Syntrophotalea carbinolica DSM 2380: one gene and its partner. The protein of the gene in region 1 interacts with the protein of each later gene in a pairwise test. Links are inferred from orthologs where the notes say so. Each region holds a gene or a part of one and is shown on either strand. Other genes may lie near its edges.

Region 1 (7,612 bases):
GCGTCAAACTTGACAACGGTCACACCATTTTGGCCCATATTTCAGGCAAGATGCGAAAGTTTTATATCCGCATCCTGCCCGGCGACAGGGTGACCGTGGAATTGTCCCCCTATGATCTGACGCGTGGACGCATTACTTATCGCGAAAAGTAATCAAGCGTTGGCGAATGTTTGGGGTGCAGTGAGCAATATGTGAATTGCATGCGGCCAGTTTATTCCTGAGATCATACGCTATGTTTGGAATGGACTGGCTTCGTAATTTTCGTGAATCATCGATACCGGCGTTGGCCGGTTTTGCTGTTTATATCGGTATCCGTGTGGATGCGGAGGGTTTTTATGGAAGAGCGTTACGACGCTGGTGGCATTGAAGGTAAATGGCAGAAACGTTGGGAGCAGGATCGGACCTTCAAGGCGAAGGAGAAGGATGCCCGAGAGAAGTATTATCTGCTGGAGATGTTTCCTTACCCTTCTGGGCGCATTCACATGGGCCATGTCCGCAATTACTCCATTGGCGATGTGGTCGCCCGGTTCAAGCGTTTGCAGGGGTATAACGTATTACACCCCATGGGCTGGGACGCGTTTGGCATGCCGGCTGAAAATGCGGCCATTCAACATAAAACCCATCCCGGCAAGTGGACCTACGAAAATATCGACAATATGCGCGCCCAGCTTAAGAAGATGGGGTTCTCCTACGACTGGGACCGTGAAGTGGCCACCTGCCATCCTGAATATTATCGCTGGGAGCAGTTAATCTTTCTCAAAATGCTTGAGAAGGGACTGGCTTATAAAAAAAGCTCCTTTGTCAACTGGTGTTCCGAGTGTCAGACGGTACTGGCCAATGAGCAGGTAGAAAATGATGCATGCTGGCGCTGCGGCACCGTTGTCGAGCAAAAAGAGCTTGAGCAGTGGTTTTTCAAAATTACCGATTACGCCCAGGAATTGCTGGACGATACCAGCAAGCTGAGCGGGTGGCCCGAACCTGTGTTGACCATGCAGCGCAACTGGATCGGTCGCTCTACCGGTTGCGAGATAGACTTCCCGGTGGCCGATTCCGATCTCAAGATCAAGGTGTTTACCACCCGTCAGGATACACTGTACGGTGCGACTTTCATGAGCCTTGCGGCGGAGCACCCCCTGGCCATGGAATTGGTGAGCGCTGAATGTAAGGCCGAGGTTGAGGCCTTCATTGCCAGGGTGCGTACTCAGGATAAGGCGAAACGTACCAGCGATGATTTCGTCAAAGAAGGGGTTTTTACCGGCTCCTATGGGATCAATCCTGTCAACGGACGACGTATCCCCATTTACCTGGCCAATTTTGTCCTGATGGATTACGGAACCGGTGCTGTCATGGCCGTTCCCACGCACGATCAGAGGGATTTCGATTTTGCCCGCAAATATGATATTCCCATGATCGTGGTCATTCAGCCCGAAGATCAAACCCTCGATCCGGCGACCATGACCGAGGCCTGGACTGCGCCGGGGGTGCTGGTCAACTCCGCACCTTTCGACGGTTTGGATAACGAGAGTGCCAAGGAAAAAATCGCTGCTCATCTCGAAGAGCAGGGCGTAGGTCGCAAGACCGTTAATTATCGTTTGCGCGATTGGGGCGTCTCACGGCAGCGTTACTGGGGGACGCCAATACCTATCATATATTGTCCTGCCTGCGGCATCGTTCCCGTGCCTGAAGAGGATTTGCCCGTCTTGCTGCCGATGGATGTCGAGATCAGCGGTGAAGGCGGCAGCCCCCTGGCACGCCATCAGGAATTTTTAAAGGTTACCTGTCCTACCTGTGGTGGGGATGCCCGCCGGGAAACGGATACCTTCGATACTTTCGTGGAAAGTTCCTGGTATTTTGCCCGTTACACATGTCCGCGTTTCGAACAGGGTCCGGTGGATCGCGCCACTGTCGACCATTGGCTGCCTGTCGATCAGTACATTGGTGGAATCGAGCATGCTGTCATGCATCTGCTCTACGCACGTTTCTTTACCAAGGTGATGCGCGATCTGGGCATGATGGCGCATGACGAACCTTTTAAAAATCTCCTTACCCAGGGGATGGTCTGCATGGAGACGGCGTCGTGTCCGGAGCATGGATGGCTTTTCCCTGAGCAGGTGGTCGAAGGCAAGTGTGTTTTGTGCGGTGCCACCGCTCAAACCGGTCGCAACGAGAAAATGAGTAAATCCAAGAAAAATGTTGTCGATCCGGATAAACTTATCCTCAGCTATGGGGCCGATACGGCACGTCTTTTCTCCTTGTTTGCCGCACCGCCGGAAAAAGATCTGGAGTGGAACGAACAGGGCGTCGAAGGATGTTACCGCTTCCTGCACCGCGTCTGGCGGGCGGTATATGATAATCTGGAGATGATTTCCGGGGTGGCTGTACCGGCCTCGGTCGATGGTGCAGCCCGGAATTTACGCCGCCAGGTGCACGCGACCATCAAGAAGGTTACCGGGGATATCGATGGTCGCTTTCACTTCAATACGGCTATCGCCTCAGTCATGGAGCTGGTCAATGCCATCTATGGTTTCGAGGCCAAAGCTCAATATCCCGGTGTCATGCGCGAAGCACTGGAAGCTACGGTAAGATTGCTTGCGCCTTTTGTTCCGCATGTTTGTGAAGAACTGTGGGCCTGCCTCGGTCATGAGGGCGGTCTCGAAGCTGCCGGCTGGCCTGCCTGGGACGAAGAGGCGTTGGTCGAAGATGAAAAAACGATTGTTGTGCAGGTTAACGGTAAGGTTCGCGGAAAGCTGACCATTGCAGCCGATGCCGATAACGACACGGTGCAGCAGGCGGCTTTGAAGGCAGATAACGTGGTTCGTTTTCTGGAGGGTAAAACAGTGCGAAAAGTGGTTGTGGTTCCCGGCCGTCTGGTGAACATCGTCGTATCATGACAGCGCGTGTACTGATCGTCCTATTGCTGGCATTGAGCCTTTGGGGCTGCGGCTATCATCTGCAGGATAAAGACGCGGCGCTGCCGGGCGGGGTCCGCTATGTGTATGTCGGTATCCTGCATAACGGCACTTATGAGCCTTTTTTGGAAAATGCCGTATCCAATGCCTTGATCGATCGACTGGTAAGGAGTCCGGGAGTTGAACTGGTGGGCAAACCGGACAGGGCCGATGCGATTTTAACCGGAAACATTGTGGGATATAGCAATAAATCCCTGTCATACAATGGTAACGACAATATCGCCGAATATCGTTCGCGTTTGACCGTAGAGGTTGCCTTGCGACATGCCGACACCGCCCAGATTCTCTGGAAGGGGCGCTCGAGCTGGACCGAGGATTACGCGGCCAATGCCGACAAGTCCCTTGAGGATGATCGCGAGTCGGCAGCCGTTGAGGTCATCGCGCAGCGTCTGGCGGATGAGCTCTATGCTCGCATGGCGGACGATTTTTGACCGGGACTCGAAAGGGTGGGGCCGTGACGCCTGGGGAATTAAAGAAGCGGATACGCGACAAGACTCTGCCGGCTTTGCTGTTTCTTTATGGCGAAGAGACATTTTTTGTCGAGCGCAGCCTGCGTCAAATTATCGATGCGACCATTCCCGTCGAAGCACGCGATTTCAACCTGCAGATTTTTCATGGCAAGGACAGTCGAGCCGTGTCCATTTTGGACACGGCTCGTACGTTGCCCGTTTTCAGCCCCATCCGGTTGGTGGTCGTGCGCGATACGCAGGATGTGCCGGCGGCGGAACTTGAGCAGATTATTCCTTATCTCAGCGATGCCGTACCCGAAACCATACTGGTTTTTACCGGTAATAAAATTGACGGGCGCCGCAAGTTCTACCAGGTTTTTAAGAAATTCGGCGCATTGGTCGAGTTTAAAAAACTTTACGATAACCAGATACCTTCTTTCGTTACCGACCAGTCCCAAGATCTCGGATTCGATTTTACCGAAGAGGCTCTGGCGTTGTTTTGCAAAAGGGTCGGATCGCATCTCCAGGAAATCCATGGCGAGTTAAGCAAGTTGCTTAATTTCCTCGGCGGACGGCGCGTGGCGGAAGTTGCCGATGTCATGACCGTAGTGTCTGACAGTCGGGTCGATAGCGTTTTCGATTTGAGCGATGCTCTCGGTAAAAGGGACGTGGGGGAAGCATTAAGGCTGTTACATCGGCTTCTGGCCGAAGGGATCGCGCCGTTGTTGATTCTGGCCATGATTACCCGACATTTTCGTCAACTGTGGAAGGCTCATGAGCTGTTGCAGCAGCGTGTCGCGGAAAAGGATATGGCACGTCGTATCGGTATCAATCCGTATTTTGTGAGTGGTTTGGTTGCCCAGGCACGTCGTTTCCCGGGGCATGGTTTCCGGGGGATTTTTGAAGCCTTGCTGGAAACGGATCTCGCTTTGAAATCAACGGGATCGTCGCCATCGGTGGTGCTTGAATCTCTGGTTTTACGATTGGCGGCGAAGTAGGTTAATAAAAAAGGGGCCTTGAAGGCCCCTTTTTGCTTTGCTTTTCAAAAGTGTTCTCAGCCCACGGTGTTGACAAGCTTTACCAGACGCGAAATCTTGCGGCTGGCGGTCGCTTTATGAATAACACCTTTGGTGGCGGCTTTGTCGATATAAGGCACAGCGCGGTCCAGCGCCGTTTTGGCCTCTTCCTGATTGCCGCTGGCTGCGGCAACACGCACCATTTTTACCAAGCTGCGCATGGTGCTGCGGATATGGGTATTGCGTGCATTACGTACTGCCGCTTGACGATTTCTTTTGAGAGCGGATTTGTGGTTAGCCAAGGTGTTCCTCCGATTTGATAGTTTGTTTTTCCCAGCGAAGCCATCGATTGTTGCGTAATCATTCAGGCTGCGCGTTGATATGCATAACTTGCAGCGAACTTATAACACTGGTCGATGGATTAGTCAAGTTAGGTAATATTAATAACCTCTTCGAAAACAACGCAAATCCAGCATGTTAGCGTTGAACGATTGGGGATTAAAAAATAATAATCCCTCCATGGGGGTTTTCTGGAGCAGGTTGGGACAATATGGGCAACACGAGGGAACAAAAGGAAATCACCAGGGCGACCGGTGTCATGGGGTTTGCAACCAGTTTGAGTCGAGTCTTCGGATTGGTGCGAGATATGGTCGTTGCCCGCATGTTTGGTGCCGGATTCGGTGCGGACGCCTTTTTTATGGCTTTCACCATTCCCAACCTTTTGCGGCGGTTTTTTGCCGAAGGGTCTCTTACCGCAGCGTTTGTTCCGACTTTCTCACGGGTTTATCTCGATCAGGGCGAGGCGGAGAGCAGGCGCGTGGCAAATATCTGCTGGACCCTGTTGCTGTTGATCATGGCCGCTGTAACCTTGTGCGGCATTCTGGCATCCCCATGGATCGTGCGTTTGATCGGCTACGGTTTCGGTGCCATTCCCGGGAAACTCGCACTGACCGATTTCCTCAATCGGCTGATGTTCCCCTATATCTTCTTCGTAAGTCTGCTCGCCCTTGTCACCGGCATTTTAAATGTGTTGGGTCACTATTTCTGGCCTTCCGTTTCTCCGGTGCTTCTGAATCTGGCCATGATTCTGTCGGCCTACTTTTTAGCGGATTATTTCCAGACTCCAGTGGTCGCCCTGGCCATTGGCGTGTTGGTTGGCGGATTGTTGCAATTGGCCATACAGATTCCCGTGTTGAGAAGATACGGTTATCGGTTTCGGTTCGATTTCCATTTCAGGCATCCGGCTGTTCGTCAGGTTGCACGGTTGATGTTGCCGGGAATCGCCGGGGTGGCTATTTATCAAATCAATATTGTGGTGACGCGACTGTTGGCCTCGTTTTTACCCGAAGGCAGCGTATCCTATCTGTATTTCGGGCAACGACTGTTCGAGTTTCCCCAGGGGATCTTTGTGGTTTCCCTGGCTCAGGCGGTGTTGCCGGCCATGAGCCGTCAAGTGGCGCTTGGTGACGATGTGGGTTTTAAGGACTCCCTGCGTTATGCTCTTGTGCTGATTGCTTTGGTTACCTTGCCGGCTGCGGTAGGGCTGGTACTTTGCGCGATTCCTGTCTACAGCCTGTTTTTCATGCATGGTGCCTTTAATTATGAAGATGTCCGGCAGTCGGCTGTGGTGTTGGCCGCTTATGCGCCAGGTCTGTTGTTTGCCGGGGTAAGTCGCGTGGTTGTGCCGAGTTTTTACGCCATGGGCGATACCAGAACACCGGTCTGGATATCCTTTTGGACGTTGCTGGTGAATGCGGGGCTGGGGGTTTTGCTCATGCAACCGTATGCCCATGTTGGTTTGGCGTGTGCTTTAACCCTTGCCAGTATTTTTAATTGCTCGGTGTTGTTGTTCATCTTGCGACAAAAGCTGGGGTCGCTTGGATTGAAGTACGTTCTGGGTTCCATGCTGCGGATTCTGCCGGGTACCCTGGTTATGGCGGGTTTTGTTTACGAGGTGCTGCAACATGCATCGTGGGGCCAGGCCGGATCTTTCTGGTTTAAAATAGCCTTGCTCGGGTTTGCCGTTGCCGGCGGCGGGTCGATCTTTGCCGTAGGCTGTGTTGCCATGCGGGTGCCGGAAGCGGCCCAGGCATACAGTCTGCTTAAACGGAAGCTCGGTTGGGGCACATGATTGTCGTCCGGACGGCGAAGGTTTTATTGGCCTCTGGCTCGAGGATGCGGACGAATTTTATCTGGCTCAGGATTTTTTTTACTGTTATCATGGAAAAAATGTTGACACGCATGCCCGCGTTTTGATATTACTTTGCCCCGTCGCTGATTTGTAGGCACGTAGCTCAGTGGGAGAGCACTACCTTGACACGGTAGGGGTCGGCGGTTCAATCCCGCCCGTGCCTACCATATTCTACAAACTGCGCGCAATCACGAGGCATCTTCGGATGCCTCTTTTTGTTCGCGGAGAAAGTGGGTGGTCATGATTCAGATCGAATTGCCGGACGGATCTATTAAGGAATTTTCTGAAACGACCACTCCTGGTGACATCGCAGCCGGTATCGGATCCGGTCTCGCGCGCCAGGCGGTGGCTGCACGATTTAACGATCGTATGGTCGATCTGTGCACCCCGATTACGGAAAGCGGCCGTCTTGAAATTATCACCCTGAATTCTCCGCAGGGACTTGAGGTCTATCGGCATACCGCCGCACATCTTATGGCCCATGCGGTCAAGGATCTTTACGGTGACCGGGTTCAGGTTACCATCGGTCCGGCTGTCGAAAACGGTTTCTATTACGATTTTTACTGTGAAGACCATGCATTCTCTCCGGACGATTTCGAAAAAATCGAGAAGCGGATGCAGGAACTGGTCAAGGCCAACCTGCCCATTGAGCGGGAGGAGGTTTCGCGGGACAGTGCCATTGCCCTGTTTCGGGAGCTTGGAGAGCATTACAAAGTCGAATTGATAGAGGACTTGGATGCGCCGACCGTCTCGCTCTACCGCCAGGGCGATTTCGTCGATTTGTGCCGTGGTCCGCATTTGCCCTCCACCGGCAGAATCAAGGCATTCAAGCTGACCAGTGTGGCTGGTGCGTATTGGCGTGGCAGCGAGAAGAATGCCATGTTGCAGCGCATCTATGCGACGGCCTTTCCCGATAAAAAAGAACTCCGCACCTATCTGAACAAGCTGGAAGAAGCTCGCAAGCGCGATCATCGGCGTATCGGACGC
Region 2 (16,755 bases), 930 kb from region 1 along the record:
ATAACGATGGTCATGAGCTCGCCGCGCGCACCGAACAGCTTGACGAAAAAGGTCGTGGCAAACACCGACGCGGCGATATTGACAAGATTATTTCCCACCAGAATGGCGCCCAGCAGATTGTCCGGCCGGCTGAGAACCAGTTCAAGTTGCTTGGCACCGCGTTTCTTTTTGTGTACCAGGTATTTGACCCGCAGAGAATCCAGAGACAGCAGCGCTGTTTCCGAACCGGAGAAAAAAGCCGACATGAATAACAGCAAAGTCAGGCCGCCGACATAGAGAATTGAATCTTGCATTCATAACCTTTCCACACTATGAATATTCGTACATAAAAAGTTTTGCGATTCTACCTCATGCCTGCCCGGATTACAATTGACAGGTTTGAAATACACTTCGCGCTGTGCTATAAGCGCTCTGCAGTTAAACCTGCCAAGCAACGCCACCTGCGAGGTATTTATGGACAAGGCACAACGAATCCGCCGTTATCAACAACTGTGTGACGAACTGCATCGCCACAGCAGGCTTTACTACACCTATGATCGCCCTGAAATAACCGACGCGGAATACGACCGCCTGTTTCGGGAACTGCTTGAGTTGGAAAAAGCGTATCCCGAGCTGGTGACGGCCGCTTCGCCGTCCCTGCGCGTAGGCGCTTCGCCTCTGTCGCAATTCACGCCAGTACCCCACAGCCGCCCCATGCTGTCCCTGGAAAACGCTCTGACCGAAGATGAACTTTATGACTTCGACGCCCGCATCCGGAAACTTCTGGCCAGCGATGCACCGGTGCGGTACGTTTGCGAGCTAAAAATGGATGGGGTAGCGGTCGAATTGGTCTATAGAGACGGAATCCTCTCCGTCGGATCCACCCGCGGCGACGGGACCACCGGCGAGGGCATCACCGAAAACCTGCGCACGATCCCCTCCATACCTCTGGTACTGAGCGGCGAAGCGCCTGCGCTTCTGGAAGTTCGCGGCGAGGTCTATATCGACCTGGACGACTTTCAAAAACTTAACCATGAGCGCGAGGAAGAAGGCTTACAGGTATTTGCCAACCCGCGCAACGCCGCCGCCGGCAGTCTGCGCCAACTCGACTCCGCAGTCACCGCCAAGCGACCACTGAAAATATTCTGCTACGGCATCGGCCAGCTTTCCGGAGAACATCCCGCCAGCCACCACTCATTGCTGAAGTGCATGCATCGGTGGGGACTGCGCGTCAATCTGGAACACTCGCGCACCCTTGAAGGCATCGAACAAGTCACGGACTATTTCCGTCAGCTGCAACAGCGCCGAGACGAACTCCCCTACGAGATCGATGGCATGGTGGTCAAAGTCGACGATCTGGCCCTGCAACGCGAATTGGGGGAAAAAACCCGTACCCCCCGCTGGGCCATTGCCTGCAAGTTCCCCCCCCGTCAAGCGGTTACTGTGGTTGAAGATATCGTGCTGCAAGTCGGGCGTACCGGTGCCATAACGCCGGTGGCGCAACTGAAACCCGTTGAGGTCAGCGGTGTCACGGTATCGCGCGCCAGTCTGCACAACTGGGATGAAATCGCGCGCCTCGACGTTCTGATAGGCGACACGGTGGTTGTCGAGCGCGCCGGCGACGTCATCCCCGATGTCGTCAAGGTACTGACGGAACACCGTAACGGCCAAGAGCGCAGCGTGCCCCTACCGCAAAGCTGCCCGGCTTGCGGCGGACCGGTGGTCAAGCTCGAAGGTGAAGTGGTGCCGCGTTGCCAGGAAATGTCCTGCCCGGCGCGCCTGCGCGAATCGATTAAACATTTCGTCGCCCGTCGCGCCATGGATATCGATGGCCTCGGTGAACGCACCATCGAGCAACTGCTGAAACGGGAGCTCATCAAGAGTGTGGCGGATCTTTACCATCTTACCAAAGAAGACCTGTTGCTTTGCGAACGCCTGGCGGACAAATCGGCGGAAAAACTGTTGACCGCCATCGCCGCAAGCAAAACCCGCCCTTTGGGTCGCTTCCTTTTTGCCCTGGGCATTCGCCACGTGGGGGAACACCTGGCCAGTCTGTTGGCCCGGCAGTTCGGCTCTCTGGATGCCTTGTCGCACGCCACCCGCGAGGAACTGCTGGCCATACACGAGATCGGTCCCCAGGTCGCCGACAGCGTCACCGATTTTTTTGCCAAATCGCGCAACCGCGAGATTCTCGCTGCTCTGCAACGCGCCGGGGTTGCACCGCAAGCGGAAGAGAAGCGCAGCGGCGGCCCCCTGACTGGCAAGTCCTTCGTATTTACCGGTAGCCTGACCCGTTTCTCACGCAAACAGGCGCAGGAAATGGTGGAACGGTTGGGTGGACGCGCCAGCGGTTCCGTCAGCAAAAAAACTGACTGCGTGGTTGCCGGTGAAGCCGCTGGCAGCAAGCTGGAAAAGGCTCGTCAACTCAACATCCAGATTCTCAGCGAAGAAGAGTTCCTGCAGATGATCGACACACTGGAGGAGGCATGAAACCGATACGGGTAAAGGTCAAAGTAAACGGTCGCGTGCAAGGGGTCGGATTTCGCCACTTCACCTACAAAACAGCCATCAGCCTCGAGCTGACCGGCTGGGTGCGAAACCTGGAGGATGGATGCGTCGAGGCCGTTGCGGAAGGCCCCCGACAACAGGTGGAAGAATGGCTGGCTGCGCTCAAAAAAGGGCCCCCGGCCAGCAAGGTTGCAGGGCTGACCATTCAGCGGGAAATCGTCGAAGGCGTTTTCGAGCGCTTCGAGGTAAGATTCTGAACGCGGTCCCTGCTGCGGTCTGGTCAAGATAACCATTCCTGCTTTCAGCAGCAAGGACACAAAGGTCTCGATGGATATCGAAAATGAGGAACACCAAGGGTAAGAAGCGGTGTTACGCCTGATCTTCATCTCGCAACTTAAGGCTTTCCTTATACACGTCACTGCCAGGCAGTCCGAACTGCCGGGCCACCTCCTTGACAATCTGGCGCATGGGCAGGTCGGTATCCCTGCGCCATCGAAGCAACGCCTCCTGTACCGTCTCCTGCTGCTGTTCCTCGGGAGCCGGCCCTACCAGCAGCACGATCTCGCCGCGTACCCTGCCCTGCGCGAAATGCGCAAGAGCTTCGCTGGCGGTACCGCGAAAAACCTCTTCGTGCAGCTTGGTTAATTCGCGAACCACCGCGATCTCCCGTTCGTCGCCGAGTTCCTCCATCAGGTCGGCCAGACAGGCCACCAGACGATGGGGCGCCTCATAAAAAACAAGGGTACGCTTCTCCGCACTCAGGGTTTTGAACAGTTTGCGTCGCGCCGTGCTTTTGGGTGGGATAAACCCCTCAAAGGCAAAGCGCTCCGTCGGCAGGCCGGCCACGGAAAGACCGGCGATCACGGCGGAAGCCCCCGGCACCGCGGTGACCGGCAGATCTTCGTCGCGGCAGGCCCGCACCAGCAAAAATCCGGGATCGGAAATGGCCGGCGTTCCGGCATCGGTAATCAAGGCTACCGATTTTCCTTGCCGCAACATTTCCAGAATGCGCTCCCCCTTGACACTCTCATTGTGAGCGAAATAGGACGTCAGAGCGGTGGTTATGCCGTAATGGCTGAACAACTTGCGGCTGTGACGCGTATCCTCGGCAGCTACCAGGTCAACTTCCTTCAGCACGCGTAAGGCTCTAAAGGTCAGATCCTCCAGGTTTCCGATGGGCGTCGCCACCAGATAAAGAACCCCGGGATTCACGGCTTCATTCTTCACCCACCACTCCTTCAAGCTGCTTCAAATCGTTAAGCCACACAGCTGCATTGGCATCACTGGGCATACGCCAGTCACCGCGCGGCGAAAGCACGACGCTACCGACCTTAGGTCCATCGGGCAGACAGGAGCGTTTGAACTGCTGGGAGAAAAAACGCCGATAAAAGGTCTGCAACCAATGCAGAATTTCCCTGGCGGTGAACTGATCGCCAAACGCCTGACGAGCCAGGAAAAAAATTTTCGACGGCCGATGCTGCAGGCGCACCACATGATAGAGGTAGAAATCGTGCAGCAGATAAGGGCCAACCTTATCCTCGGTACGCTGCTTGATTTCACCGTTTTCATGCGGAGGCAGCAATTCCGGCGACACGGGGGTATCGCAGACATCGTGCAGAATGGCGGAGATATCGCCGGAGAATTCCGCATCCGCACACCAGGCCACCAGGTAACGCACCAGGGTCTTGGGTACGCCGGTATTGACTGCATACATGGACATATGATCGCCGTTGTAGGTACACCACCCCAGGGCCAGTTCCGACAGATCGCCGGTGCCGATAAGCAGGCCTCCGACCTGATTGGCGACATTCATCAGGATCTGGGTACGTTCGCGGGCCTGGGAGTTTTCATAGGTAATATCGTGCACCGTCTCGTCATGCCCGATATCGGCAAAGTGTTGGCGCACCGCAGCATCGATGGAGATCACCCGCAATCCGGTCCCAAGCAATTCCGCCAGACGTTCGGCATTGCCGCGGGTACGTTGCGTGGTTCCGAAACCGGGCATGGTAATGGTCTCGATACCCGAACGGTCATAGCCCAATTTATCGAAGGCTTTGACCGTCACCAACAAAGCCAGGGTCGAATCGAGACCGCCGGATATGCCGATAACGACACGCTTGGCGCCGGTGTGCAGCAAGCGCTTGGCCAGCCCGGTGGTCTGAATCTCGAAAATTTCATGACAACGATGGGCCCGCTCTTCCTCGACCGGCGGCACAAAGGGTGTGGCGGCGACAGGCCGCCGCAGTCGCTCGGTAGTCACATCGGTCAGAAGAAAGTCGATAACCCGATACGAGGCATCCGACCGGGCCCCTCCGTAACTGTTGTTTTTGAAACGTTCGTTGACCAACCGCTCAATATCGACATCCGCCACTGCGATCTGGCTGTCAAACCGGAAACGTTCCGTTTCGGCCAAAATGGTACCGTTCTCCGCGATCAGTGAATGTCCGGAAAACACCAGATCGGTACTTGATTCACCGGGGCCGGAGGAAGCATAGACATAAGCGGCAAGACAACGTGCCGACTGGTTCTGCACCAGGGCGCGACGATATTCCATCTTGCCCAGCAATTCAGGGCTAGCCGAAAGATTCAACAATACATTGGCCCCAGCCACAGCCAGTTGCCCGCTGGGCGGATTGGCAACCCACACATCCTCGCAAATTTCGATACCGATCATACAATCGGGCAGTCCCTCGGCACGAAACAGCAGATCGTTACCAAAGGGAATAGATTCACCGTCCCACATCAACTCCGTCGCGGTCAGATCCGCAGCAGAGGAAAACCAGCGTTCTTCGTAAAACTCCTGGGTATTGGGCAAAAACCGTTTAGGCACAATCCCGAGAATCCGCCCCCCAGACAGAAATACCGCGCAATTGAACAGTCTGCCGCGATGAGCGATCGGCGCTCCGACCACCATGGTCACCCGATGTTCAGCGGTAAACTCGGCCAACTGAACGATGGCCTTACGCGCCTGATCCACAAGCAGCGGTTGAAAAAAGAGGTCGGCACAGGTATAGGCGGTAAGACACAACTCGGGAAACAGAAAGAAACGACAGTCCGGAGTCTCCGCGACCAGCTTGCGGATTTGTTCGCAGTTATAGGCAACATCCGCCACCTTGGTAGCCGGCGTACATACGCCGATCCTGACAAATCCATGGGATGCCATACGAATTTCCATAACAATCTATCCTTTTCTACATTCCAAGAGAGAGTCCCTGTATCACCGAAAATCGCTGAGTTTTCCGAACTCCGGCATTCTAACCGCCTAACGAGAAAAAAACCAACCGTTTCCCCACAGACGGAACATACAGGCTACCAGCCATCGACATCAAAAGCACCGGGAAAGTGTTCGACCTCGGCCTCGTCACCCCGTCTCCGCACCGCAATCACGTCGAAACGCGGTTGCAGGCGATCCAACCGACGCTCGGCCAGATACCACTGTGCGGCTCGCAGAATCTGACGTTGTTTGGCGGCCCCGACCGCTTCTTGCGGGTAACCGTGGGAAATGCCGCGACGAGTTTTGACTTCGACGAAGATCAGCATGCGCTTGTGCCGGGCAACAATATCGAGCTCGCCGACCGGGGTACGTATGTTGCGGTCCAGAATCTTCATACCCTGGCGCCGCAAATACCCGGCAGCGATATCTTCGCCCCAACGTCCGAGGCTTAAGCGTTGGTAGGTCACAGGTATTCTCGCACGCCGCGAAAGGTTGCGCGATGCAACGGACAGGGACCCAACCGCGCAATGGCTGCACGGTGCGCGGCACTGCCATATCCCTTGTGTCCGGCAAATCCATATTCGGGAAAACGCGCATCGTAGGTCGTCATCAAACGATCACGCACCACTTTAGCCAGCACCGAAGCGGCGGCGATAGACAAGGATCGACTATCCCCCTGCTTGAGGGTTTTCTGCGGTAGCGGCAAGGGCACCGGGGTAATGCCATCGACCAGCAGATAATCGGCGGGTTGGGCCAGGCGGTCGAGGGCACGCCGCATGGCCAACAAAGTCGCCTGCAGAACGTTGAGCCCATCAACCTCCTGCGCACTGGCGAGTCCGATACCGTAATCGAGGGCCTGTCGGCGGATCTGCGGAAACAGCTTTTCGCGAAGTTTGGCGGATATTTTTTTGGAATCGTTCAGGCCGGGAAGATCGAATACGGGCGGGAGAACAACAGCGGCGGCGACCACCGGCCCGGCCAAGGGACCCCGACCGGCTTCATCGATACCGGCAATCCTGCGGTACCCCTGACGGCTCAGGCGTTGTTCAAAGTACAGGGGTGATACATCTTCAGAAGGAAAAAGCTCGAGCATAACGGTCCCTCTATCGAGCAACAGGCAGGGCCGAAAAAACAAAAGCCCCGGCATAACAACCGGGGCTTTTGCGGTATGACAAACGATTAGAGGCTACGCTTCTCGCGAATACGAGCAGCCTTGCCCTGCAGTTTACGCAGATAGTACAGTTTGGCGCGACGCACACGACCGACCATCATGACTTCGATCTTGTCGATATTGGGTGAATGCAGAGGGAAAACACGCTCCACACCCATGCCATCGGAAATCTTGCGCACGGTAAACGTCGAACCCAATCCTTTATTGTGACGCTTGATGCAAACGCCTTGAAAAACCTGGATACGCCGCTTATCACCTTCCACGATTTTAACGTGGACCCTGAGAGTATCACCGGCTTTGAAGGCAGGGATATCCTTCTTCATCTGTTCCATTTCCAAACGGTCAATAATATTCATTCTCATCCTCCTCTAGAGCGAGTCTTTGCATTCAGTGATTTTGATTTTAGGCCGACGTGCCAAGCAGCCGATCAAGTATGATCGCGGCGGCTGCACGCACCGGCAAATGGTTATATACGCCCCGTCCCCGAATCGGTTCGAGCACCTTCCAGCCGCACTCGAAAAGCTCCGGTGCCAGTCCCCAGCCGGTACCAAACACCAGCATCAGCGGAATCTTATCGAGCAAGGCCCTGCATGCGTCCACGCCGATCCCGTCGGTGCGCGAGGCGCCGGTCAGCACGGGCTCAGCGGTTGGCCCGGCGAATGATCGCCAATCCGCAAGCGCCTCATCCAGGGAAGCGACAACCCTGATCAGGGACAGCGCCTCGCCGCGGTGAGGATTGTATGCGGCGCCGTGTCCTTCGTGCCAGTGGGCAAGAATACGCCGGACCAGGGTCTGCTGTTCGACGACCGGCGTAATAACGTAAAATCGATCGACGCCATACGTTCTGGCGGTACGGGCGATATCGTGCAGATCAAGATTGGTAACCGCCGTACTCACCGTATCGCCGCGTCGATCCACGATAGGGTAATGTACCAAGGCAACGGCCACGGGCGTACTCATTTACTGTTCACCGCTATCCGCTTGACGCTGCAGTTCCTGCAACATGCGGCGATCTTCATCACTAAGACAGGCACGCTCCAGAAGATCGGGACGCCTAAGCCAGGTACGCAACAGCTGTTGCTGTCGACGCCAGCGCGCAATGGCGGCATGATTGCCGGACAACAGCACATCAGGGACCTTCATGCCCTCAAATTCTGCAGGCCGGGTGTATTGGGCGTACTCCAGCAACCCGTCACTGTAGGAATCGCTCGCTGCACTGTCACGATTACCGAGCACGCCGGGCACCAGACGGCCCACCGCATCGATAATCGTCATAGCTGCCAGCTCACCGCCGGTCAGAACGAAATCCCCGAGCGAGAACTCGTCGTCAACCATGGAGCGAATACGCTCATCGAAGCCTTCGTAGCGCCCGCAGACAAAAACAAGCGACTCCTCACCTGCAAGCTGCCGTGCCGATTCCTGGCAGAAAGGCTTACCCTGGGGTGTCATCAGCAGAACGCGACTGTGCGGCCGCCGCTGCCGGAGGTCTCGCAATGCCCGCGCAACGGGTTCCGGCTTTAGAACCATCCCTTCGCCGCCGCCGTACGGAACATCATCGGTAATCTGGTGCTTGCCTTCGGCCCAATCGCGCAAATGATGAGCTGTGATCTGCACAAGGCCCCGTTTCACCGCTTTGCCCATAATACTATCGGCAAAGGGAGAAGCGAACATTCCGGGAAAAAGCGTCAAAACATCAAAGAACATCAGGTTTCCTGAACCAGCCCATCAGGCAGATCAAACAATATACGGTTGCTCTCCAGATCGACATCCGCAATAAAGGCCTTGACGGCTGGCACTAAAACCTCGCCATAGTCCCCGTTAATCACGTAGATGTCATGGGCCGCAGTGGTGAAAATATCCTCAAGGCAACCGAGGGCACCCAACCGACGGTCAACGGCGGTCATGCCCTTAAGCTGAAACCAGTAGTATTCACCTGCAGGCAACCCGGGAACATCATCTCGACGAACGGCAACCTCGCATCCAACAAGATGTTGAACGGCACGAACATCTCTATAACCGGCAATCTGCAACAGAAGATGCCCCTTGTACCAGCCGGCCTTGCGACGGGCGCACTTCAGCACCGTCTCGCCTTCACGCAGAAAGACAAGCTGGTGCATCTTGGACAACAAGGGAAAATCCTGGTCACTACCGCGGATCTTGAGGTCGCCACGCAACCCGTGGGTTCCGATAACAACCCCTAGAATCAGCAAATCGCTTTGTTGCAGAACCATTACTCCATGATGTGCAAAGAAGCCCGCTTAGCCTCACGGGTCGCTTTGGCATTAAGCAAGGTGCGCATCGCTTTCGCGGTCCGCCCCTGCTTGCCAATAATACGCCCCATATCTTCGGGAGCTGCCGCGAGCTTCAGGAGAATACTACCGTCTTCTCCTTGTTCCTCTGTAACGGAAACCGCGTCAGGATTTTCTACCAGGGATTTAGCGATGAATTCGATCAGCTCCTTCATAGTCATCGGTCCTTTGGAGAAAAGCGGCCCGTCTGGTCACCGGTTCGGCATCAGATGCCTTACGCCTGCTTGAATTTGGCCCAGACGCCCTGGGTACGCAGCAAACGGCGAACCGTATCGGTGGGCTGAGCACCTTTATTCAACCATTCAAGCGTCTTATCTTCCTTCAAGGTGACCATCGACGGATTTTGCCGGGGATCATATTGACCAAGTTGCTCGATGAAACGACCGTCACGCGGGAACCGTTCGTCCGCTACCACGACCTGGTAGAAAGGTTTTTTCTTGGCGCCGCCGCGAGCCAGTCTGATTTTTACCGACATGTGTTATTCCTCCTGGTGTTTCCAAAACGTTTTTTCGATGGTGGTTAAAGTATATTAGGTTCTTTGCTTTTTAATAGCCACTAAAAAGCGGGCCGTTTTGGCCCGCGCGATGCCGCCGAAACGGCTCGCCTGTAGTTAATGACCGGCAGAACCGACCGGTCACAACTGCTTTACATAGGCATTCCGCCCCGTCCCATAAGGTTTTTCATGCCTTTGGGGCCGAGCTTCTGCATTTTCTTCATCATCTTCTGCGCTTCGGAAAAGCGCTTGATGAGTTGATTGACATCCTGAACTGTGGTACCGCTCCCTTTGGCGATGCGCAGACGTCGCGACCCGTTGAGTATGCGCTGGTCGCGTCGTTCAGCCGATGTCATGGAATTGATAATGGCCTCGATCTTTTTGAGTTCCTTGTCGGGAAGCTGCATGCCGCCCATTTGCTTCATGGCTTTGCCGGCACCGGGGATCAGTTTCAGCAAAGATTCCATGGAACCCATTTTTTTAATCGTTTTAAGCTGATCGCGAAAGGTCTCAAGCGTGAAGCCTTCCTTGCGCAGCTTTTGCTCCATGGCCTGCGCTTCTTCCTTATCGACAGCGGCTTCGGCCTTCTCGATCAGGGACAGAACGTCCCCCATACCGAGGATGCGTTGCGCCATGCGATCGCCATGAAACACTTCCAGGGCATCGAGCTTTTCCCCCAGCCCTACAAACTTGATCGGTTTGCCGGTTACAGCGCGAATCGACAAAGCCGCGCCGCCACGAGCATCGCCATCCAGTTTCGTCAGGATCACGCCGGTCACATCGAGTTGCTGGTCGAAACTCTCGGCAACGTTTACAGCATCCTGACCGGTCATGGCGTCAGCGACAAACAGAATCTCGCGCGGCTGTAAAGCCTGCTTGATGCGCTGCAACTCCGCCATCAGTTCCTGGTCGACATGCAATCGACCGGCGGTGTCCAGAATCAGGGTGTCGTAACCGTTGAGTTCTGCAAATTCCCTGGCGTCCGTGCACAATTTTACGGGATCGACGTCCGGATTGGAATCGAACACGGGGATATTCAGCTGTTTGCCGAGCGTCTTGAGCTGCTCGATCGCGGCCGGACGATAAACATCGGCCGGCACCAGCAGGGGATTGCGTTTTTGCCTGCGTAACTGCAGGGCCAGCTTCCCGCAGGAAGTGGTTTTCCCCGCGCCCTGCAAACCGCACAGCATGATCGGCACGGGTGGACGGGCCGCCAGGTCGAGGCTATTATCTTCGCCCTCGCCCATCAGACGCCCCAGCTCATCGCGTACCACCTTGATGACCTGTTGAGCCGGATTCAGGCTTTTAAGCACTTCCTGACCGACAGCACGCTCGCGCACTGTAGCTACAAAGTTCTTGACCACGCGAAAGTTGACATCTGCCTCAAGCAGCACCAGGCGGACTTCTCGCATGCTCTGCTTGATATTATCTTCGGTAAGCCGCCCTTGCCCGCGCAGCTTTTTGAAGACTGAATCGAGTTTATCCGTCAGATTGTCAAACATGGTCATTAGCCTGTCGGTACGGTGAAAACACGTCTAGCGTAAATGCGAACTATAGGAGAGCCCCCATCCGTTGTCAAGGGAAAACACCGTCCCAGGTTATTCATGCGGCCAAGTTTTGGCGTTACCAACCCAGCGATTCACTGAGTCGCCGGCAGACAACCGGCACACCCTGTAACAACGAGCTCCAAAGGCAGTCGGCGCATGCATCGTTGACACCCGCACCGGGGAAAGCTAGACTGACGTCGGAACCCCAAGCAAACCTTTCAATTGGAAGCATCACCCATGAGATCTTCACGTTCCGGTATCGACGGCGTACAACATATTCTGCAAAAATGGCTGTCAGCCCGCGGCATGGATACCAAATTCAGCCGATACCGCGTCTGGCAGTTCTGGGAAGCCGTCGTGGGAACGCAAATCGCTGCCCGCGCCAAACCGGTGCGCCTGCGCGGCGCCATTCTCGAGGTACGCGTCGACCACCCGGTATGGATGCAACAGTTACAGCTCATGAAACCCCGCATTCTTGCAAAACTCAATGAACAGCTGGGTGAGCATCTCATCGACGACCTGTTTTTGCGTCATGGGCGAACCGGCACATCCCGAACCGAGTCGGAACAGCACGCGTTACCAAGCAGCTGGCAAAACGCACCTCTGAGCGAAGGCGAACAACGGCACATTGAAGAAACCGTCGCCGGGCTGGCCGATGACGAGATACGCCGGCATCTTCGCCACCTGATGGAAATGCAGGCACGCCTCGACAAGGCCCGCAAAGCCAAAACCGACAAAAAATAAAAAGACGTCAGTCTTCCCCGTAGAACCCCAGAACCTCCTCGGAATACCCTTTGCCGCTCTTGTCATACACGAACAGGGGCGCCTCCAACGCCAACCCCGGAGCACCGCCACGGCGACCTTCGACCAGAATCATCCGTGCCGACTCGCCATACCGGGAATGCACGCAACGCAAACGTTTCGGTTCCAGACCGGCCTGTCTCATTCCTGCCAGCACATCCGTCAGGCGCTCAGCCAGGTGAACCATAAAAAAACGACCACCGGTACCTAGCAGATACGATGCGCAGGCTAAAAAATCGTCCAGCCCGCCATGCAGTTCGTGACGCGCTCTGGCCCGCTCATCACCCGGGGCAAGGCGTCCGGTACCCGGCCGACGGTATGGCGGATTGGTCATGACCACCTGGCACGATTCGGCAGCCAGCACCTCGCGCACAGACCTCACGTCGCGCCGCACGATTTCAACCCGATCCTGCACTCCATTAAGCAACACGCTGCGCCTGGCGCGATCGGCGGATTCCTCCTGAATTTCGACCCCGACGATCCTGCGGGCGTCAGAGGTGCGGGACAGAATCAACGGGATGACACCGCTACCGCAACCGAGGTCGCAGATACGCTCTACCCCCTGGAATCCTGCAAAAGCGCAAAGCAACACCGGATCGAGAGAAAATCGGTATCCACCTTTTTTCTGAAGAATCTTGAGTCCACCAAGACGCAGATCATCGAGGGTTTCGTCGTGATGTATGGGAATATCAACTGCCATAGGAATGCAAACCGGACAACAACAGGTTAACGCCCAGATAACAGAACAGGGTAGCGGCAAAACCGCCGATGGCCAACCAGGCCGTGGCGCGGCCGCTCCAGCCGCGAGTCAGCCGGGCATGCAGAAAAGCGGCATAGATAAACCAGACGATGAGACTCCAGGTTTCCTTCGGATCCCAGCTCCAGTAACGCCCCCAGGCATAGTTGGCCCAGGCGGCGCCGGTAACGATACCGACGGTCCATATGGGAAAACCGATGGCCACCGCGCGATAATTGACATCATCCAGCGTGGCCGGCGAGGGGAACAGGCCCAGAAACCCTTGCCACCTCGAAGAACGACAGGCAGCATCGTGGCTCCGCGCTTTCAGCAAATACATCACCGAAACGCAAAAGGACATGGCAAACGCGCCATAAGCCAGAAAACAGCTGATCACATGGTAGGTTAACCAGCGACTGCGCAGTGCCGGCATAAGGGGCTCTATGGCATCACGCCCTGACAACTGGGCCCACCCCATGCAAACCAGGGCAAGCGGCAGCGCAAACACGCCAAGTACGCGCCGGCGCATCCTGATATCGAGCAACAGATAAGCCAGCACGATGGCCCATCCGAAGAAGACCACGGACTCGTAAAAATTTGCAAAGGGCGCATGACCGACTCCGCCCGGCAACTGGTACGACTCATACCAACGCAAACCGATGCCGGCACCATGGCAGACCAGTCCCAGCCAGGTCAGACCGATACCGGCGCGCCCCAACCCTTCGCGACGCAATCCGGCATAGGCGACCATCAACCAAAATGCTATAAAATAGGCGCTGGTGGCCCCACTGAGCAAATGAAAGCTGGTCATGGCTGTTCCTTGGAAAGATTCCGAAACTCTTGGCACAAAACTTCAAATCGTCCGGAGAAAGCACCCTGCTGGCGGTGGGCGTGTCCGGCCATAAGTACCCGGGTTCCCCCGGCATCACCCTGCAAACGCAACCAGAGTCGCTGATGGGAAAAATAAAAAGCTGCCAGGGTTCCAACCACCAACAGCAGGCACCCCAACCAGACCAGCGGCACCCCAGGATCACGACTGACCTGAAGACCGGTATACCGACACGGCTCGATGGACAGCAACCTAAACACGTACGGCGCCTGAGCTTCCCCCATTAACAAGTCGGGATCCTGAAACGCCATGGCACGCCCGCGTTGACCGTCGGGAGAGGTCAGTTCAAGGCCTGCCGCCGGCCCTTTTCCTTCAAAATCGGAAATGTAACCGGCAACGGCCAAAGCGGTACCGTCCGGCAACAAAACGGACTGACCGTAAACGACCATCAGATCAAAAGGCTCGCCGCCCCCCCTGGGGGTCACGGAAAAACGCAACAGACCGGCATCCGTATCGTAGCCGGACTGATAGAAGGTCAATCCGCGATAACGCAAGGGATGATTAACCCGTACCGGAACCCGCACATGCCCGGGTACCTCTCGCCCGTCTTCAAGAATAGTCAGCAGACTGCGGAATTCACGTGGCTGATAGCCGTTAGCATAATAGTCGATGACAAATTGGTCGCAGCGCACACTGAACCCCAGCGGCCTCACGCCCTCCCCTCCCACCAAGGGCAGATGAGCGACGGCCTGCCCTTCGGCAATGGTCAGATAACCGCGATAGCCCCACTTACCGCCAACCACACCGCCGAGCAATATGATCAAAATCGCAAGATGGGTAACGTAGGCACCAAGCCGCGCCCAGGAATGACGTTGAACAAACAACCAGACGGTACCATCCTTTTGACTGCGGCGTACTGTGCCGAACCGCCCCCGCAGCACCTCCGACAATCGCCGCGTCACCACCTCGGGACATCGTGAATCCAACCAGTTGCAGTGCAGGGGACGACTCTGCAGCCAGCGATCCTCAGGCATCAACTGCGGGCAGAAGATCTGCCTCCATACTCCGGGCAGACGATGAACCGAACAGGCCGAAAGGTTGAGCGCGAACAGCCCCAGCAGTCCGTAAAACCACCAGGAATGATACATGTTATCAAGCTGCAAGATGCGGATAATACGAACGGCGACAGGGCCAAGGCGCTGATGATATTCAGCAAGGGGAAGGTTCTGCGGCAACAGGGTCCCGAGAACGGAACTGCCGGCCAGCAGGAACAGTGAAACAAGGGTGAGTTTCAGGGAACGCAGGCCGTTCCACAGGACCACATGCAAGGGTGAGGAAGTTCCGGAAGACATGATCGCTCCTGTCCTGCGACACGGTAGGTTCGAAGGGTTGCGCCGGAACCAGGGGGCCGCCATCCGGCTATTACCGCATGGCAGCCCTTCAGACCGGATCGGGTATCAAAACCCGTCGCGCACCAGACGCTCCTGCAGCGCCTCGGCTTTAGCCTCGACACCGGCAGCGAGTTCCTGTTTGAATGTTTCGAGCTTTTCGATCATAACCGGATCGCTGCCGGCAATGATCTGTGCGGCAAAAATGCCTGCATTGCGCGCCCCGGCCTTGCCGATGGCCATAGTCGCCACCGGGATGCCGGCAGGCATCTGCACGGTCGCCAGCAGAGCATCAAGCCCTTTGAGAGCCGAAGCGTCGATCGGCACCCCGATCACCGGCAGCGTCGACTCGGCGGCGACAACGCCGGCCAGATGCGCTGCGGCGCCGGCACCGACAATCAGCACCCGCACCCCGCGCTGGCGGGCAGTGCGGGAATATTCGGCCGTACGCTGGGGAGAACGATGCGCGCTTGATACCGTCATCTCAAAAGGGATGTCAAAACGCTGCAGAGCGCGGGCTGCTTCGACCATGATATCGTAGTCGCTGTCGCTGCCCATGAGGATCCCAACCAGCGGCTTGTCATTCATAATAAAGTCTCCTGCAAACTCATTGATGTAAAAGCTAAAAATTTGGAACCACTGAACTCGAAGCGGCCGTAGGAACTACCGGTCCCATAAAGCGGATTAAAACCGCTCCTGCTATCGCTTACCGGTTCAGCGCCTTGCGACCGATATCGCTTCGATAATGAACATCCTTCCAGTTGATGGTCTTGACTCCCTGGTAGGCGCGCTCGATAGCTTCCGCTACGGTGGTGCCGAGCCCGGTCACACCGAGTACGCGCCCCCCGGCGGTAACAATGCTGTCATCCTGCAATGTTGTACCGGCGTGAAATACCACCAAATCCTCGATGCCGGCTGCGGCATCAAGCCCATCGATGGCATGCCCCTTGGCATAATCGCCCGGATAGCCTCCTGAAGCCATAACAACGCAGACCGCGGCCTTGTCATGCCATTCGAGTTCAACACCGGACAGATCGCCGCGCGCACAGGCCAGCAACACCGGAACGATATCCGACTTGAGACGCGCCAGCAGCGGTTGAGTTTCGGGGTCGCCGAAACGGGCATTGAACTCAAGCACTTTCAGCTCGCCGTCCTTGATCATCAGGCCGGCATACAAAATACTGCTATACGCACAGCCCTCTGCAGCCATCCCGGCAATGGTCGGTTTGAGTACCTGCTCGATGATTTTATCGTGAATCTCCGGGGTTACCACAGGCGCGGGCGAATAAGCCCCCATGCCGCCGGTATTCGGCCCGGTATCGCCGTCGTAGGCCGCTTTGTGATCCTGGGATGAAGCCAACGGCACAATGCGCTCACCATCGGTAAAGGCCAGGAAGGATGCTTCCTCACCCTCCAGAAACTCTTCGATCACCACACGGGCACCGGCACTGCCGAACGCCCCCTCACACAGAATCGACTCAACCGCGGCAACAGCCTGCTCCACGGTATCCGCCAGAATAACCCCCTTGCCGGCGGCAAGACCGTCGGCTTTGACCACAATGGGAGCACCCTGCTGTTTAATGAAAGCCACGGCCTCATCGCAATCGGTAAAAGTACCGTAAGAAGCTGTCGGCACGCCGTATTTGGCCATCAGATCCTTGCAGAAACTCTTGCTCCCCTCGATCTGGGCAGCATCACGGGTTGCGCCGAAGATGGTCAGGCCGGCGGCGCGAAACCGATCCACCACCCCCAGGGTCAGAGGCAGCTCCGGACCGACAAC

Evidence for each region.
Region 2: the proteins of leuS (region 1) and ligA interact in binary tests that used the Escherichia coli proteins (3 or more experiments, as listed by UniProt). The link is inferred for Syntrophotalea carbinolica DSM 2380 from one-to-one orthologs.

The regions. Positions count from the first base shown.
Region 1 is NC_007498.2:1,659,383-1,666,994, forward strand. The notes cover bases 1-3,113. They hold leuS (leucine--tRNA ligase), read left to right. Parts: upstream 1-335; coding sequence 336-2,891; downstream 2,892-3,113. Other genes in these bases: infA (translation initiation factor IF-1), read left to right, coding at 1-152; lptE (LptE family protein), read left to right, coding at 2,888-3,113. In the rest of the region: more of lptE, read left to right, coding at 3,114-3,400; holA (DNA polymerase III subunit delta), read left to right, coding at 3,424-4,416; rpsT (30S ribosomal protein S20), read right to left, coding at 4,473-4,736; murein biosynthesis integral membrane protein MurJ, read left to right, coding at 4,985-6,565; thrS (threonine--tRNA ligase), read left to right, coding at 6,866-7,612.
Region 2 is NC_007498.2:2,586,130-2,602,884, forward strand. Bases 1-2,961 are described here. They hold ligA (NAD-dependent DNA ligase LigA), read left to right. Parts: upstream 1-453; coding sequence 454-2,469; downstream 2,470-2,961. Other genes in these bases: PCAR_RS12115 (HlyC/CorC family transporter), read right to left, coding at 1-293; PCAR_RS12125 (acylphosphatase), read left to right, coding at 2,466-2,744; rsmI (16S rRNA (cytidine(1402)-2'-O)-methyltransferase), read right to left, coding at 2,857-2,961. Outside these bases: more of rsmI, read right to left, coding at 2,962-3,714; PCAR_RS12135 (NAD(+) synthase), read right to left, coding at 3,704-5,662; PCAR_RS12140 (YraN family protein), read right to left, coding at 5,797-6,168; PCAR_RS12145 (ribonuclease HII), read right to left, coding at 6,165-6,794; rplS (50S ribosomal protein L19), read right to left, coding at 6,881-7,228; PCAR_RS12155 (RNA methyltransferase), read right to left, coding at 7,275-7,832; tRNA (guanosine(37)-N1)-methyltransferase TrmD, read right to left, coding at 7,833-8,576; ribosome maturation factor RimM, read right to left, coding at 8,576-9,103; PCAR_RS12170 (KH domain-containing protein), read right to left, coding at 9,103-9,336; rpsP (30S ribosomal protein S16), read right to left, coding at 9,396-9,656; ffh (signal recognition particle protein), read right to left, coding at 9,827-11,176; PCAR_RS12185 (DUF721 domain-containing protein), read left to right, coding at 11,459-11,965; PCAR_RS12190 (tRNA1(Val) (adenine(37)-N6)-methyltransferase), read right to left, coding at 11,973-12,722; c-type cytochrome biogenesis protein CcsB, read right to left, coding at 12,712-13,569; cytochrome c biogenesis protein ResB, read right to left, coding at 13,566-14,939; and more genes. UniProt on the Escherichia coli protein: DNA ligase that catalyzes the formation of phosphodiester linkages between 5'-phosphoryl and 3'-hydroxyl groups in double-stranded DNA using NAD as a coenzyme and as the energy source for the reaction.